Regions from separate parts of the Planococcus sp. TJ-201 genome, predicted to be linked through region 2. Evidence: riboswitches for the same ligand, from Rfam matches in the RefSeq annotation. Region 2 holds a riboswitch; the other holds the start of a gene.
The links. A riboswitch is a leader RNA that binds a small molecule or an ion and turns the genes downstream of it on or off. The one in region 2 is predicted to bind cyclic di-GMP.

Region 1: linked by a shared signal. The riboswitch ahead of AC4EG4_RS08845 (amidase) and the one ahead of flgB (flagellar basal body rod protein FlgB) in region 2 are both predicted to bind cyclic di-GMP.

What each region holds. Positions count from the first base shown of each region.
Region 1 is NZ_JBZDOG010000003.1:95,386-103,991, forward strand. It holds gene AC4EG4_RS08815 (carbon starvation CstA family protein) at 1-1,029, shown strand, start outside; gene AC4EG4_RS08820 (TerD family protein) at 1,155-2,402, shown strand; gene proB (glutamate 5-kinase) at 2,825-3,595, shown strand; gene AC4EG4_RS08830 (glutamate-5-semialdehyde dehydrogenase) at 3,624-4,901, shown strand; gene AC4EG4_RS08835 (DUF4395 domain-containing protein) at 4,950-5,363, opposite strand; gene mgtE (magnesium transporter) at 5,440-6,798, opposite strand; cyclic di-GMP riboswitch class I at 6,924-7,012, shown strand; gene AC4EG4_RS08845 (amidase) at 7,059-7,928, shown strand; gene AC4EG4_RS08850 (HEAT repeat domain-containing protein) at 8,116-8,606, shown strand, end outside.
Region 2 is NZ_JBZDOG010000005.1:345,727-354,332, reverse strand. It holds gene AC4EG4_RS14500 (flagellar basal body-associated FliL family protein) at 1-207, shown strand, start outside; gene AC4EG4_RS14495 (flagellar protein) at 316-744, shown strand; gene flgM (flagellar biosynthesis anti-sigma factor FlgM) at 775-1,044, shown strand; gene AC4EG4_RS14485 (flagellar protein FlgN) at 1,073-1,558, shown strand; gene flgK (flagellar hook-associated protein FlgK) at 1,585-2,853, shown strand; gene flgL (flagellar hook-associated protein FlgL) at 2,871-3,752, shown strand; gene AC4EG4_RS14470 (flagellar hook-basal body protein) at 4,026-4,868, opposite strand; gene AC4EG4_RS14465 (flagellar hook-basal body protein) at 4,883-5,719, opposite strand; cyclic di-GMP riboswitch class I at 5,943-6,029, shown strand; gene flgB (flagellar basal body rod protein FlgB) at 6,111-6,512, shown strand; gene flgC (flagellar basal body rod protein FlgC) at 6,518-6,973, shown strand; gene fliE (flagellar hook-basal body complex protein FliE) at 7,054-7,350, shown strand; gene fliF (flagellar basal-body MS-ring/collar protein FliF) at 7,358-8,606, shown strand, end outside.

The sequences.
Region 1 (8,606 bases), on a different contig from region 2:
CTTGTAACCGCAGCTTTTACCGCAGGTCCTGCACAATTGATTGCGCAAATTACGCCGCTTAACTTTATGACAGCTTTAGTTATTATTTTCTTCTATTTTATTCTGGCGACGATTTTGCCGATCAACAAAGTGATTGGCCGCATTTATCCCCTGTTGGGCGCGATTTTATTGTTTATGGCGGTGGCAGTGGCTGTAGCGTTGGTGTTCTCCGGAAAACCAATGCCGAACTTGACGTTTGCGAATCTGCATCCCGGTGACTTGCCGATCTGGCCATTGTTGATGGTAACCATTTCGTGCGGCGCGATTTCAGGGTTTCACTGTACGCAAAGTCCGATCATTGCACGGACGATGAAAAAAGAAACAGACGGCCGGAAGATTTTTTATGGAGCTATGATCATTGAAGGCATCATAGCGTTGATCTGGGCCGCAGCGGGTATGACGTTTTTTAATGGCACGGACGGACTGGGAGCGGCACTTGCTGCTGGAGGCCCATCAGGTGTTGTCAATGAAATCTCAATTTCCTTGCTGGGTACGATGGGCGGATTGCTGGCCATCTTCGGGGTCATTATCCTGCCAATTACAACCGGCGACACGGCACTTCGTTCTTCCCGAATGATCTTGACGGATATCCTTGCAAAATTTGTTAATATGGATGGCAAAGTGAAAATCCTGCTGGTGACCATTCCGCTGGCGGTTCCAACATTTTACATGGCGACGATCGACTATACGTTCCTGTGGAGATATGTTGGCTGGACCAATCAGCTGGTGGCAACATTTATGCTGTGGACGGCCGCGGTTTATCTATTGAAAAACTTTAGATTCCATTGGGTGGCTGGAGTTCCTGCCATTTTCATGACCGCCGTCGTATCTATGTATATCTTCTATGCACCAGAAGGCTTGAACATGGATTATCAGCTTTCTGCGATTATCGGAGCTTGCATCACCTTGGTTGTATTGCTGTGGTATATAGCCCAAATTTTGAAATACAGAAGCTTGAAGCAGCTGGAAGAAGATTATCGCCCACTTTAATAAAACTCACAATCCCGCTTGGTCAAACCAAGTGGGATTGTTTTTGAAAAAAGCAATAGAATGAGTGGAAATAGGATAATTTTACAGTATAGTTAAAATAAATAATTTTTTAAGGAGGAAAACAGATGGTTGTATTGGTTAAAGGACAAAAAGTGGATTTAACAAAAACACATCCAGGATTGCAGCAATTGAAGATTGGCTTAGGGTGGGATACCAGCCAGACAGATTCATCAATTGACTTAGATGCAGTGGCGTTGCTGGTAGATGCAGAAGGAAACGTTTCCGGGAAAGAAAACCTTGTCTTTTACAACAATTTGACTGGCGGCGGAACAGCGGTAAGGCTGACAAAAGACAATCGTACAGGTGCGGGTGCAGGAGATGACGAACAGCTGACGATCGATTTGGAGAAAATTCCGACCGGCATTAAAAAAGTTGCCGTTGCGATTACAATATATGATGGCGCTGCTAAAAAGCAGAGCTTCGGACAAGTTTCAAACGCTTACGTAAGAATTGAAGACGGCCAAACCAAAAAAGAACTTTGCCGATTTGATTTAGGCAAAGAATTTAATGCTGATTTAACGCTGTTGGCAGGAGAAGTTTACCTGCACAATGGAGAATGGAAGTTTTCAGCCATTGGCCAAAGTGTTTCGGGAGACCTCAAAGAGTTGTGCAAACAATTTAATCTCGAGCTGCCGGCGGATGTCTTCACCAAAACGCCTCCACCTGAAAAGAAAGCAGCAGCCAGTCCAAAGCCGGCGGCGGTCAATTTGAAGAAAGTGGAACTGAAAAAAGCAGGGGATAAAATCAACCTCAGCAAAACCGATTCGCCATTAGGGGAGATCGTTGTCAATTTGAACTGGACACAAAAAACCGGCGGCGGCTTTTTGTCATCCATTTTAAATGCCAGCAATTCGGTAGACTTGGATTTGGGCTGCCTATTTGAGCTGGAGGATGGTTCCAAAGGCGTTGTCCAGGCGCTTGGCAATGCCTTCGGAAGTTTAAAGCAACTACCGTATGTAGCGCTGGACCACGATGACCGGACGGGTACATCTAAAGGCGGGGAAAATCTTCGAATCAACGGAGACCAGCTCATGAAGTTCAAGCGGATTCTGGTTTACGCCTTTATTTATGAAGGCGCCGCAAATTGGGCAGAAGTGGACGGAGTTGTGACGCTGCAGCAAAAAAATGGACCGGATGTTGAGGTTCGGCTGGATGATCACCGCAAAGGCAAGCGGATGTGTGCCATTGCCTTAATTGAAAATGAAAAAAATCAAACCTTGAGTGTTAAAAAAGTAGTCGAGTATTTTTCCGGGCACCGGGAAATGGACAAAGCGTTTAACTGGGGAATGACCTGGAGCGCGGGTTCTAAATAAGCACAGAATGAAAGCATGGATTTTCGAATCCATGCTTTTTTATTGGGCTGAATCTGTAGAGATTTTTTACCTAAAGTTCTTGTTGCTTAACGCCAAACTCAAACTTTCTTCTAGTATCAAATCATTTCAATCGTTATTCTCCAGGCTTCCCTCGAAAACGCTCAGTAAACAGAAAGAGACATTTAAAAGTTTCACTACTCCGTATAATTATTCACTTATATCGTATATAGAATAGAATAAAATACTTTTATAGAGGAAAAAACACTTTATTAAATTGACTTAAAATACAAAACAGTGCATAATAACTCTATTAAACGGATTCGGTTAAAACTAGGGAAATAATTTCATGGAGGCAAGGTTCTTCCGTTTTTGGATAAAATGGAAGAAGTTTTTTATTTATCAAAATCGGGTGGTGACTGCATGTGGAGAAGAAAAGAATTGTTGTGAAAATAGGCAGCAGCTCGTTGACGGATGAGCAAGGCAAGTTGTCGATTGAAAAACTGCGTGAGCATGTGGATGCACTGGCTCGCTTAAAAGAACATGGCCACGAAGTGATCTTGATTTCATCTGGAGCAGTTGCGGCAGGGTGTACAGGAATGGGTTATTTATCGCGTCCGGATACAGTGGTTGATAAGCAGTCAGCCGCCGCCGTAGGCCAGAGTTTATTGCTGCAAGCATACGCAGACGAATGCAAAAAACACAGCATCATTGCTGCACAATTGCTGCTGACAAAAGATCTTTACAAAAATGCCAATGCGACCATCTCCAAGCTATTGGAACGAAACGTCCTCCCAATTATCAATGAAAACGATTCGGTGTCAGTAGAAGAGCTGACGTTTGGCGATAATGATATGCTGTCGGCACTGGTCAGTGGCCTTGTCCTCGCCGATTTTCTAATCATCCTCACAGACATCAATGGCATCTATCAAGATAACCCAAGAACCAATCCACAGGCGCAGAAATACCTTCATCTTCAAGAGATCCCCGATGAACTAGTGGATGCTACATCTTCAGACGGCTCGACTGTAGGAACAGGCGGCATGAAGTCAAAAGTTGAAGCAGCACGGACAGCTTTGTCCCTGGGAGTCCAAGTATTTATCGGTTCTGGTACAGGCAGCGAAAAACTGGTGGATATTTTTCAAGGCAAAGGCGATGGAACCTATATCGGCGTGAAAGCGAAAATGGGTGTTTGAACAATGGAAATCGAAAGGGGTATCAGGAATGACGGAACTTCTTCAAGAACAGCAAACCGAAAAAAGTGAACTTCTTCAAAAGGCGATCCAAGCGAAACAGGCTTCGGCGGTATTGGCTAAGTCGACAACCAAGCAAAAAAATAATGCTTTGCGTGCTATTTCTACACATTTACTGGAAGAACAAGCTTATATTTTAGAAGAAAACAGCAAGGATGTTGAAGCGGGACGCCAAAACGGCATGAGTGAATCTTTAGTGGACCGCCTTCAACTGGACCAATCCCGTTTAAAAGATATGGCGGACGCCTTGATTCAATTGACAAAGCTGGCCGATCCGGTCGGTGAAGTGTTGGAGAAATGGGAGCGTCCAAATGGGCTGACAATGTCCAAAATCCGTGTTCCTTTAGGAGTTGTCGGCATGATTTATGAAGCACGCCCTAATGTCACGGTTGATGCATCCAGCCTATGCTTAAAAACCGGCAATGCCGTAGTTCTGCGCGGCAGCTCAACGGCAATCCATTCCAATAAAGCTATTGTGGCTGTTATTCGCGATGCGCTTGCAAAAACCGAATTACCGGTTGAATCGGTGCAATTACTGGAAGATACCAGCAGAGAAGCAGCCTCGCATATGTTCAAGCTGAATCAATACTTGGATGTGCTGATTCCTCGCGGCGGAGCGAAACTTATTCAGACAGTTGTCCAAAACTCTACCGTGCCGGTATTGGAAACGGGAGCAGGAAACTGCCATATTTACATCGACGAAACAGCAGATATGAAAATGGCAATTGCCATTTCGCTGAATGCCAAAACGCAGCGTCCTTCCGTCTGTAATTCCTGTGAGAGTATTTTGGTCCACAAAGCTTGGGCTGAAAAGCATCTACCCCAGTTGCTGGCAGCTTTACAGGAGCAGCAAGTGAAAATTCATGGCGACAAAGAAGTTCAGAAACTCTCCCCTAATGTAATACCTGCAGTGGAAGAAGATTGGGGAACTGAATATTTGGGGTTGGAAGTGGCGTTGAAAACCGTGGAAGGTGTGGATGAAGCCATTCACCATATCAACACATACGGAACCAAGCATTCGGAAGCCATCATTTCATCCACTTCTGAAAACGTCGATCAGTTCTTTATGGAAATCGATGCAGCAGCAGTTTATCATAACGCCTCTACTCGGTTTACAGACGGATTCGAATTCGGCTTTGGCGCCGAAATCGGCATCAGCACACAAAAGCTCCACGCCCGCGGACCCATGGGCTTGCCTGCCTTGACGTCAACCAAGTATATTGTACGCGGCAACGGCCAAATAAAATAACGATTTTTCCATAAAAAAAGACCGGAAGCAGTCGCTTCCGGTCTTTTTTCATGCCTGTGCTTTTGTTCGGTTGTGTTTCCACATCATGTAGCGATAGCGGATGGTGCAGCCAATGCAATAACCCATAAGCGCAACTCCTGCTGCGATAATGACCATGATACTGAAAGCATAAGCAAGAACCGGCATGCCGAGTGCAAAGAACACGAGTGACAAGCCTAAACAAATGGTCGCAATCCATTGGTTGAACAATTGTTGCTCCCTATCTTCCTGCTGATATTCTGCCATGGGTTTTTTCAAAAAGCGGCGGCTGAATAGGATTACAGGGTTTTTCTTTGTCATCAATGTATAGGCTCCAACAGCAAACGGCAATAACAAGATCGCTGGGTGGAGCAAGAGCGCCGCTAATACGGTAACGACGATAAACGCTTGATTGGTTTGGACAAGGGGTTTTGGGATTGTCATGAACTCGCCTCCTAGGATTTCCACCTATTATACCGAGTAACTTACTGGGAATAAAGATAATTGCTTAAAACATGAATTACATCAACTGAGAAATAAACAGAGTGGCCATGCCAAAGTATATTAACAGCGATAAAATATCATTGATGGTGGTAATTAACGGACCGGATGCGACAGCCGGATCAATATTTAACCGGTAAAGAATGAGTGGGATAATGGTGCCTGCTAAAGTTCCGATAATCAACGTCATCAACAACGAACCACCAACTACAATGCCCAGCACAAAATTTCCTTGCCATATGTATGCAATCAGTAAGATGAGAACAGAACAGATGGCGCCGATAATGATGCCGACCCATAACTCCCTAATGATGAGGTTGATGGTTTGTTTGGCGTCCAATTTCTGTGAAGCCAGTCCCCGGACCACGACAGACAATGATTGGGTGCCTGTGTTTCCGGTCATGCCGGCAATCATTGGCATAAAGAAGGTCAAAGCGACCACTGTCTGCAAGGTGTTTTCAAAACGGCTGATGATCCCGCCCGAAAACAGCCCGATGAACAGCAAAAGAATCAGCCAAGGCAAGCGGCGATAAGCTGCTGTTAAAGCAGGCGTGTTAAAATCGATTGATTTACCCGAAGCGGACAGTTTTTCAATGTCTTCGTTTGCTTCCTGCATCACTACGTCAATTACGTCATCGACCGTTATGACACCGACCAGGGTATTGTCTTTTTCGACAATCGGCAGCGTAACAAAGTCATAGCGGCTGATCAATTGGGCTGCATCTTCTTGATCGGTCAACACGTCGGCTTTTACAACGCGATTGTACATAACTTCCTCGATTTTGTCATCGAGATTTCCAAGAATCAAATCCTTATAGGAAACAACGCCCACCAATTTTTTATCCTCATCCACCACGTAAAGGTAGTTGAGGTATTCGGCCAATTCGGCAAAATGCTTAATCTTATCGACGGCTTCCCGGATGGTGTAATGGCGCGGAATCCACACATACCGGTTATTCATCAAGCGGCCGGCTGTTTCAGGAGGATACGTCATGGTGTTCTGGACAAAACGGGAATCGTCCTGGTTGATCTGCGACAGCAGCTCTTCGATTCGCTCGGGCTCCAAATCTGCCAACAACAAAGCCAGGTCGTCATTGTCCATGCGATCAAGGACCTGTGAAGATTTTTCCAGCCCTAATTTTTGAAGAATATCGATCTGCTCATTTTTGGGAAGTTCCTGCATCAGGTCGGTCAATTGGCGGATCGTCAGAAACAGCAGGAATTTATTGCGGTGCTTGTCCGGCAGGTGCCGGTACTGTATGGCCATGTCATATGGCTGGAGTTCATCCAGGATGTCCTGAAATTCATTTACTTTGCCTTCTTTTAAGGACTTGATCAACGCCAGTGTAATTTCGTCTTCACGTAATGCTATGGACATTTGGTTCACTCCTTCTGTACAGGAAATACAGGAATCCTATTGTTGATTATTGCGTTAAATCTACTATTTGAAAAGGATTAAAAAAAAGATGGTAAAATTGAATTATTTAACATATAATATAAAAAATCTGAAAAAGGCAAACTTCACCGAAAGGGAAGGACGCAAAGCCATGAGCCTAACCGCCTGAAAAGCGCAAGGTTGTCAGGTTGCCTGGGTCTCGTTCTGTGAGCCACGGCTAACAGAACGGGAGGATAAGGAAAATGAGAAAAATAATGATAGCAGGTGTGTGGTTGTTGTTTATGCTGACACAAAATGGTTTTGATGCCCAGGCTGCTGGTGTAAACACCAAAGCAACTTGGCTATGGAACCCTTGGATGATCTATAGTGACGAAGCGGGAACGCTCGATTTTTTGGAAAGCAAAGGGGTCAACAAGGTTTACGTGCAAATTGATGCTGATATTCCATCGGGTGTTTATGAAAGTTTTATCGTAAAAGCAAGAGCCGGCGGCATGAGCGTTTATGCGCTGGATGGAGCGGCTGACTGGGTAGCGCCAAAAGGATTCACTAAACAGGATCGGTTGATGTCCTGGCTATCAACATATCAGAAAGAGGCTGCGCCGGCTCAAAGATTTGCCGGAGTCCACTTGGATGTTGAACCTTATCTATACAGTGGTTGGAATACCAACCGGGCAGCAACCGTTAAATCTTATCAGGCCTTGCTGACAAAAGCTAAGTCCAGTACGGCGGCATTAAACCTGCCGCTGGAAGCCGACCTGCCTTTCTGGTTTGATGAGATTTCCTACAAAAATACCTATGGCAAAGGAGTACTCGCTGAATGGGTAATTGCCAATACGCACAGTGTCACCTTGATGGCTTACCGGGATTCAGCAACAATGATTACAGAGCTGGTAAAAAACGAAATTGCATACGGTGAAAAGCATGGAAAACCGGTGGTGGTAGGAGTTGAAACCGGCCAGACTGATGAAGGAGACGCCATTTCTTTCTATGAAGAAGGAGAGGCCTTCATGAATGGCGAGTTAGCTGCTGTATCCAATTATTATACAGGAGCAAAAGGATTTGGCGGCATTGCGATTCATCATGTTGACAGTTGGAAGACGATGGCTCCTTAAGGAAGTTCTATAGAAAATATGTGAAACAGCAAGGTAGGCCAACTTGGTCAAACCTTGCTGTTTTTCTGTCAATAAACAGAGAGTGGATATGTTATAATATCCATAAATTATCAGATCTTATAATTTTTTTGAAATATTTGTATGTGTACAAAACGATGAGGAAGCTCTGAAAAAGGAGAGTTGTTTGATGATCGAAATGTTTATCTGGATTATCTTTAGTTTATTGGCGATTCAACTGCTGATATTGGCTTTGTTAATTGGTTGGAAAATGAACAATCTAGCCGAAGAAAAGGAAATAAGAGGAATGATGGAAACCTTGAAGCCACAGTTTCAGCAGTATATTGAAGGAACAGAGCTCATCGAGCCCATTTTGCCTGCAACAAAGAAGAATCAGTTTAAGTTGATGGAAATCATGCTTGACGAATTTTTAGCTGAAGATTTAAGAGAAGAGCAACAAGCAAGAGTTCAACTGCTGGCCGATAAATACTTGGTAGCACATTACCGCCGTACATTAAAAAAAGGGCAATGGGCGGAGCGTGTCAATGCGCTGTATTTTATTGAGGACTTCAAGCTCTTTTCTTTAAAAGAAGATGTCTATCAGCATTTCTCAAAAATTACAAAGCGGGATGAAGAGTTTCGCCAATGTTTACGTGCCTGCGCGACACTGCAGGAAGTGCG
Region 2 (8,606 bases):
GATGTTGAAACAAAAGAAGAAGCCGAAAAGCGAACGGCTGAAGTACGGGCTGCGGTGATTTCGACAGTTGCCAGTTTTACAAAAGATGAACTAGCTGGAGAAGGCGGCATTAAAATGCTCGAAGAAGAGCTAGCAGCACGCCTAGCCGAAGTTTTTGAAAAAGGAACGGTCGACCGAATACTGGTAACTGAATTTAAAATGCAATAAAAAAGATAGATAAAGTTCTTCGCCATGGAAGCGAAAAAGTTGGAATTTCGCTAAACATTTCGGTAAAATTGCCGATATAAATCTATAGAGAAGATCGGGTGAGTGACTATGGGAACCAATCAACTAGATAATTGCCGGATTTGCGGTACACTATTCCTCAAAGACTATACGGACTACTGTTTGAACTGCTACAAAAAAATCGAGCAGGAATTCAAGTTGGTGAACGATTTTTTAAGAATCGAAGCCAATCGCTTTGCAGATTTGCAAGAGATTAGCCAAGCCACAACGGTCTCCACCAAACAAATTTCCGATTTTATTCGCGACGGACGTATTTACGCGGATGACTTCCCAAATTTGGGTTACCCGTGCAAGCATTGTAGTAAATTAATCAAAAGGCAGATCCTCTGCGACGATTGTTACAAAGAGTTCTCGCATGAGATCAATGTGACACTGAAGACTGAGGAGTTTTTAGAAGCAACCGGAAGAAAACGAGAACGGCCAAAGATCAATGCGCAGTATTGGAAAGTACGGAAATAGACCACAACTAAACTAGAGGGCGGTGAAGGAATGAATATTGACAAAACAAATGGTTCTTCCTTTATTCAAGCTTATCAAAAATTGCAGGTGGCCCCGGCCGCCAAAACGAAATCGCTGCAAAAAGAAGACGAATTGCAGATTTCTAACCAAGCGAAAGCCATGTTCGAGAAAAATACCAATGTTGACATTGAAAGACAGGAAAAAATCCAGCTTCTGAAAGCCCAGGTCGAAGCGGGCGAATATGAAGTCAACAGCGACAAGGTAGCCGAACAGGTTTATCAATTCTGGTTTGATAAGTAACAGAAACATATGAGGGAGAGGGTATCGGATGCTGAATTTAGTAGTAAACACGCTGGACGAATTGATCAGCATACAAAAACAGCTTATCCGCTACGCCGAACGCAAGCAGACGGTACTAATCGAACGAAAAGTCGATGAACTGACGGAACTTGTAAAAGAGGAAGCAAAGCTGGTCAAACAGCTGAGCCAATTGGAAGAAGAGCGGCAGCTGCTGGTGGCCGACGTACTGGAAGAGCATCCCGGACTGACATTTAGCCAGTTTGCGGAACAAATTTCAGATGAACATGTAAAACAAGAGCTTCACTTACAATTGAAAACGTTACAAATGCTTTTAACTGAGCTGCAGGCGAAAAACAAAGTCAATGAAAAAATCCTGGAAGACTCGATGAGCTTTGTTCAACATATGATCACCCAAGTAACAAAAACGAAACAACAACATTTTAATTACCAATCACCAACAGTGCAGCAAAAACCACAATCAAACAATCAGGGCTTTTTCGATACAAGAGCTTAACGGTTGTCGGAAAGCAGGGAAAACTCATGGTTTCATCATTTCACGGATTAGAATTAGGAAAACGCGGATTATCCGTTGGCCAGGCAAGCATTTCAACGACGGGACAGAACATCGCCAACGTTAACACCAAAGGCTACTCACGCCAGCAAGTGAATTCCAGTGCATCGCCTTCTTTGGATATTTGGACGACCCAAGGAGCGAGTACAGGCCAGCTTGGCACGGGCGTCAACCTTGATTCCATCACTCGTGTAAGAGACCAGTTTCTTGACCGGCAATTCCGGGACCATTCAGAAACACTTGGCCAGTGGCAAGCAAAGCAGACAACATTGGACCGATTGGAAACCGTCATCAACGAGCCAAGCAGCACCGGTTTGAACAACGCAATGGACCAATTAAAGAGTGCATGGCAGGATTTATCCAATGAGCCGGACAGCTTGTCAGCACAGGCAGTTGTCAAAGAACGCGCCCAAGGCTTTATCGAAGTTGCCCAATCGATGAACAAATCAATGGATAACTTAAAAACTGAACTGACACAACAATCGGAAGCGACTATTGTTGAAGCGAATGGCTATTTAAAACAAATCGCCGAGTTGAATAAAAGTATTGTTCGCCAAGGTGATCAGTCAAACGATTTGAAAGACAAGCGCGATGTGTTGGTGGAAGAGCTTTCGACGCTGATGTCGATCAATGTCACAGAAAAAGCCAACGGCAGCTACACCATCAGCCTTGCTTCGGACGACACTTTGCCACCATTGGTTGACGGCGAAGAAGTTAATGAAGTCGAACATAGTACTGAGCTCGATGGAAATAAAATCTACGGCGGGAAACTAGCCGGCTTAAGCGAGTCGATGGACATCGCAGTAAAATATCAGGAAGATTTGAATCAAGTGGTTGAAGGTTTTGCAACAGCGAACGGCATGGCCGCAACAGGTGGAGCCGATCAACCATTATTTATTGGGGACCCAGCCAACTTCAACATTTCTGAGCTGAAAGTCAATTACGATGCGAGTCCATTAACACAGCCATCGGCAACAGGCGACACTGCACAAAGTGATTTCCGTAAACTGGTCAGCCAGCTTGGCGCACAAAGCCAAGCAGCGACCAACTCCGTTGCCAATCATGGTGCAGCTCTTCAAGCAACTGAAAATCGCAGACAGTCAGTGACCGGTGTTTCCCTAGATGAGGAAATGGCCAACTTGATCAAATACCAACATTCATATAATGCGGCAGCACGGTTAGTATCGATGACAGATCAAATGCTCGATACCATCATCAACCGCATGGCCGCCCGGTAAGTAAAGGGGGAAGCAAAATGAGAGTCACACAGCAAACGATTAATCAAAATGCCATTCACAACATGAACCAAAATTTAAGCCGCTTTGAAAAAATCAACAACCAGGTGTCGACTGGGAAATTGCTTCACCGGCCATCGGATGACCCAAACGGTGTCAGCAAAGCGATGAACTTGAAAAGTGCACTTGCCGCCAATGCCCAATTCGAGCGAAACACCAACGAAGCCAACCTGTGGATGGATGAAACTGACCAGCACATTACTTCCATGGTAGACGTTACACAACGCGTTCGCGAATTGGCGGTCCAAGCAAATAACGGCAGCTTGTCTGAACATGACCGTACGTCGATTGCGGCCGAGGTTGAAGAATTGACCGAGCAGATGCGCCAACTGGCGAATGCCAAAGTCAACGGCAAGTCCTTATTCAACGGCCAAAATACTGGTGAAACGCCTTTTCCAGTAAAAGGGAATTATGAGTTTGACAGCACCAATGTAACTGCAAGAACGTTCAACATTGGAGAAGGCATCAGCATTCAATCAAGTGTTTTGCCGGATGACTTGTTTGGTGCAGCAACAGATGAGAAAAACTTGTTTAAAACGCTGGAAACTATCTCTGTCAACTTGAACGCTGGAACTTCGATCGATTTGGAAGACATCGATGCGGGAGTGGAACGGTTGTTGACAGTCGGAGCTCAAAACGGCGCACGCCAAAATCGTGTGGAAGCAGTTGAAAATCGCTTGCTTGATACTAACCTTCAACTCAAGTCGATGTTGTCAAAAGTCGAAGACATCGATTACGCAGAAGCCATCATCAAACTGAACAGCGAAGAAAGCGTCTACCAGGCAAGCCTCGCTGCATCATCAAAAATAATCCAGCCGAGTTTGATGGACTTTTTGAGATAAGAAGCAAGTTCTAAATGTAATATTACGCAAACCAACTTGGCGAGTGTTGAACAAAAAACTCTATCTATTATTTTGACGATGCCTAGAAGAAAGAGTGAAAGGCGGCGACTCCTGCGGGAATGCATGAGCCGGAGCCACTGGACTGAGCAAAGCGAGGGAAGCGGCAGAGGCCATGCCCGCGGAAAGCGTCCGCCTGAAGCGATTTCTTCTACATAAAAAAATTACACAACAGCAAAAAAAGCAGGCGCCCAATGGGACGCCTGCTTTTTTGTATTATCCTTTAATCGTATTAACCAAGCCCATCATGTCATCTGCATAAGAAATAGCTCTTCCTTGTGATTGGAACAATCGTTGCGTCGCAATCAATTCGGTCATCTCATCTGCCAATTCAACATTGGAAGATTCAAGGGCACCTTGCTTAATAGCGATTGTTCCATCATTTTGCTGAGCCAAATTGACAAACTGCAAATTGCCGTTGGCGAGTTGTTCAGCTTCAGTGCCAGTCAGGCGGAAACGGTTGCCGCCTATTTTTTCAAGCGATTCCGGCCGATCTATTTGGGCAATGCCCATTTGGATGTCAGCCGGTTGTTTGTTGGGATCTCTAAAGGAGACTTCCAACGTGCCATTGCCATTTAGTTGAAGCGTGTCGTAATCATTGTCGAAAACAATCGGCTGATTATCGGCTCCCAAAACGGCATCTCCGCTCGCTGTAACCAAACTTACTTGATTTGAGTTCGGTACTGGCTGGACTTGGAAAGATCCATCTTTTGTATAAAATGCATTTCCTTCCGATTCAACGCGGAAGTAAGCCGATTCGCCTTGAATCATAAAATCAAGCGGACGATCTGTTTGGGTCATAGAGCCTTGTTCATTGCGGGTTGCCGTTTGGGACAAAATTGCTCCGGCACCCAGTCGCAAACCGTAAGGCGTAATTCGTCCCACTTCATTTTGCGGTCCGACTTGTTTTTCCATGGATAAGACAAGTGCATCTGAAAAACTGGCTTCTTGTCGTTTGTAGCCATTGGTGTTCACGTTGGCAATGTTATTGCCGATCAAATCGATTTTTTTTTGCAGCTCACCCATGGTGTTGCTGGCGGTGTTCATTTGAATGTTCAACGTTACAATTCCTCCTAGACGCGCCCGATTTCATTCACTGCTTTTTCCATGCTGCGATCGTAAGCTTGAATAACTTTTTGGTTTGATTCAAAGCCGCGGTAAGATGTCATCATGTCTGTCATGGTCTTCGTCAAATCCACATTCGATTGTTCGATAAACCCTTGTTTGACAAAACTTTCCGTTCCATTCAAAAGAGCAGCATTATCGATAAATTGAGGAAGGGCATCAGGTTCGCCTTCCCAGCGCAAAAGATTCTGACCTTGTTTAACAAATTGTTGTGGATTTTCCGTATAGCCGATCCACAAGCGATCTCCTTGCGTACCATCTGCTAAAGTGATTTGGCCATTGTCTGCCACGGTGAAATCAGTAGAACCTACTTGAATCGGTTGCTGGTTTTGGCCTAGGACGGGAAACCCATCGCTGGTTGTCAGTAAACCTTCAGTGTTAACAGAAAAAGTTCCGTTTTTTGTGTAGCGAACTTCATCGTTCTCTGTAGCTACTGCAAAAACCATCGAACCTTGTTGTTGGGTTTCTGGATTTGTTGGGAGTAATTCATCCATCAGCACCATATCGGTTAAATTGCCGGTTTCTTTTAACGGTCCCTGTAAAAATGAGGGAATACCCTCTTGGGCATATACACCCGTGGTTAAAGTCCCGATATTTTGTGGTACTATTGTACCTTTTTTTCCGTTCTCGATGGCTGTAATTAATTGATCTGGAAAAGCGCGCAAGACGGTTTGATCTCCTTTAAAACCTGGAGTATTGGCGTTTGATAGGTTATTTGTCAATATTTGTTGATTCCTATTGTTGGCCATCATCCCTGATGTAGCGGTATATAATCCACGAAACATGGGCTTTTTCTCCTTCTTAGTAGCTTAATGGTAGTTATCGCGTAGTATATCACTAAATATGAGAAATAAATAGAGGCGAATATATTAATATGGAAAATATATCATTTAATTTTTTACAAAAGAAAAATATACAAAAATGTAGAAACGTGATACTATCACTTTGATATTAATTTTTGAAAATAGTACGAAATAACGAGTTTAATAAAAAAATACTAGAAAATCATTATGAAAAAGGCAAATTTACTCGAAAGGTAAATACGCAAAGCCACGGGCCTAAATACACAGTGTACACGGCAGCCGGGTCACCAAAATGGTAGATTTGATTCGAATCCACCTATATTAGAGGTGGATTTTTATTACTTATCTAACTGTAAAAAAAAGGAGTTTTTTGATGAGTATATTCCCTAAATCGCTTGAGTCCATGGAACAAGCGCTCTCAGCTTCGACACTAAGACAACGCGTGCATTCAGCAAATATTGCCAATGTGGACACAGCCAACTACAAAAGCAAAAAAGTCGATTTTCAAGCGGCAATGGATACCGCAATAAATAATCAAAGCCTCTCCAGCTACAAAACCAATGATCGGCACCTCTCATTCAGCAATGAATCTTCATTAGGCAAAACTGAAGTTCTTATCAACAGCTCCACAAAATACAACAACAATGGCAACAATGTCGATATGGATGTTGAAATGGCGGAGTTGGCAAAAAATCAATTATGGTACAACGCAGTTACCGAACGGGTCAACGGCAAGCTCAACAGTCTCAGTTCAGTTATTAATGGAGGGAGATAAAAAAGATGAGTTTATTCAGTGGCTTTAATATTAGTGCTTCAGGTTTAACCGCCAACCGTATGCGGATGGACGTCGTGTCCGCCAATATTGCAAACGCCAATACAAATCGGGCAGAGCTTGTAGATGGAGAATGGCTTCCTTATCGCCGAAAAACAGTGGAATTGTCGCAAAGCGGTGGTTCGCCTTTTGCTAATCAACTGCAGTCGGTTATTAATAGAGACAACACGGCAGTATCTGGTGTTGAGGTGTCGGAAATTCGAGAAGATGATACACCGTTTAACTTGTCTTACGACCCGGAACATCCGGATGCCGGAGAAGATGGCTATGTTCGGACATCCAATGTGGATCCGCTGAAAGAAATGGTGGACCTGATGTCCGCAACCCGTTCTTATGAAGCGAATGTTACCGCATTGAATGCTTCAAAAAGCATGTATATGAAAGCTTTGGAGATCGGGAAGTAATCATTTCAGTTTTCAGTATGCCGCTTAAGCCAGAGCAGAAAAGCAAAACACAAAATATATAGTTCTATAAGGAGGTCCCCATGGAGAAAATCGGCCAGATTCAAACACCTTTTATTCAAAATCAATTGTTCGATAAAGTTCAGCCTGAAAATAAAGTTGAAGGGTTTGGACAAATATTTAAAGACGCGTTAAAAGAAGTAAGCAAAGCACAAAATGAATCAGACAAACTGACCAACCAATTGGTGACAGGAGAAGTACAGGATGTACACGAAGTCATGATTGCTTCGCAAAAGGCCAGTTTGTCGTTGCAGATGACAATGCAGGTCCGCAATAAGGTTGTTGAAGCGTATCAAGAAGTAATGAGAATGCAGGTATGATACGTAAATGAAAGAGAAGGTTTCCGTATATAAAACCAAGTTAACCGAGTCATGGACCAGTTTTTCTCCTGTCACAAAATGGGCTGTGATCGGTTCCTTTTTTCTTACCTTAATTATTTTGATTGTTTTTGTTTTTCTCAATAACCGCTCTGAGTTTTCGGTGCTGTATTCGAATTTGGAACCAGCCGAAGCAGGCGAGATTAAGACGGCGATAGAAGCACAGGCCATTCCGGTGGAAGTATCGGCCGATGGCAAAACAATCAGCGTACCTGAAGAGCAACTGGCAAACTTAAAAGTCAGCCTGGCTGCAGAAGGCATACCGGAGAACGGCAATGTCAATTACGGCATATTCAGCGAAAACATGGGTCTCGGAATGACCGATCGCCATTTTGATGTGGTCGAACGGGACGCTATGCAAAACGAATTGGCGTATTTAATAGAACAAATTGATGGTGTGACAGAAGCGAATGTCATGATTACGCTGCCGAAAGAAAACGTGTGGATTACGGACGAAGAACAGACATCTACAGCATCTATTGTGGTTCAAGGCGATCCCACATTTCAGTTGGACCAAAAGCAAGTAAATGGTTTGTATCACTTGATCAGCAAATCGGTTCCAAGTTTGCCAGCTGAACAAATTGTCATTATGGACCAGAACGGCCAAGTGTTTGAAGCGCAGGATGCTGAACAGGCCGATACCAATCTGTCGGTATACCAGCAGCATCGTGAAATTCAAAAAGGCATCGAACAAGACATTCAGCGTGAGCTACAGCAAATGCTCGGCTTATTGCTTGGACAGGACAAAGTGGTCGTTTCTGTTATGACGAATATCGATTTCACAAAAGAAAAACGGGAAGAGCAATTGGTTGAACCCGTTGATATTGAAAACAACGAAGGTTTGGATATTAGCGTGGAACGCATCGTCGAAACGTATTCAAGTGAAGGCGTGGTTGTTGAAGATGCGGCTGGCACTGGTGAAACAGAAGTTGCCAACTATCCAGGTTTGGACGGTGCTGGAAACAGCGAGTCGGAGAGAACGGAAGAACGAATCAACAGTGAAGTCAACCGGATCAACCGTCAAATTGAAATGAGCCCTTACGTGATTGACGACATTACGATCAATGTGGGAGTAGAGCCGCCAATTCCGGAAAATCCGGCCAGCTTAACACAGGAAAATGTAACGGACATCAGCAATCTCTTGAAGAATGCAGTGAGTACGTCATTAAGCATGAATGAATTTGCTGCAACTGAAGTGG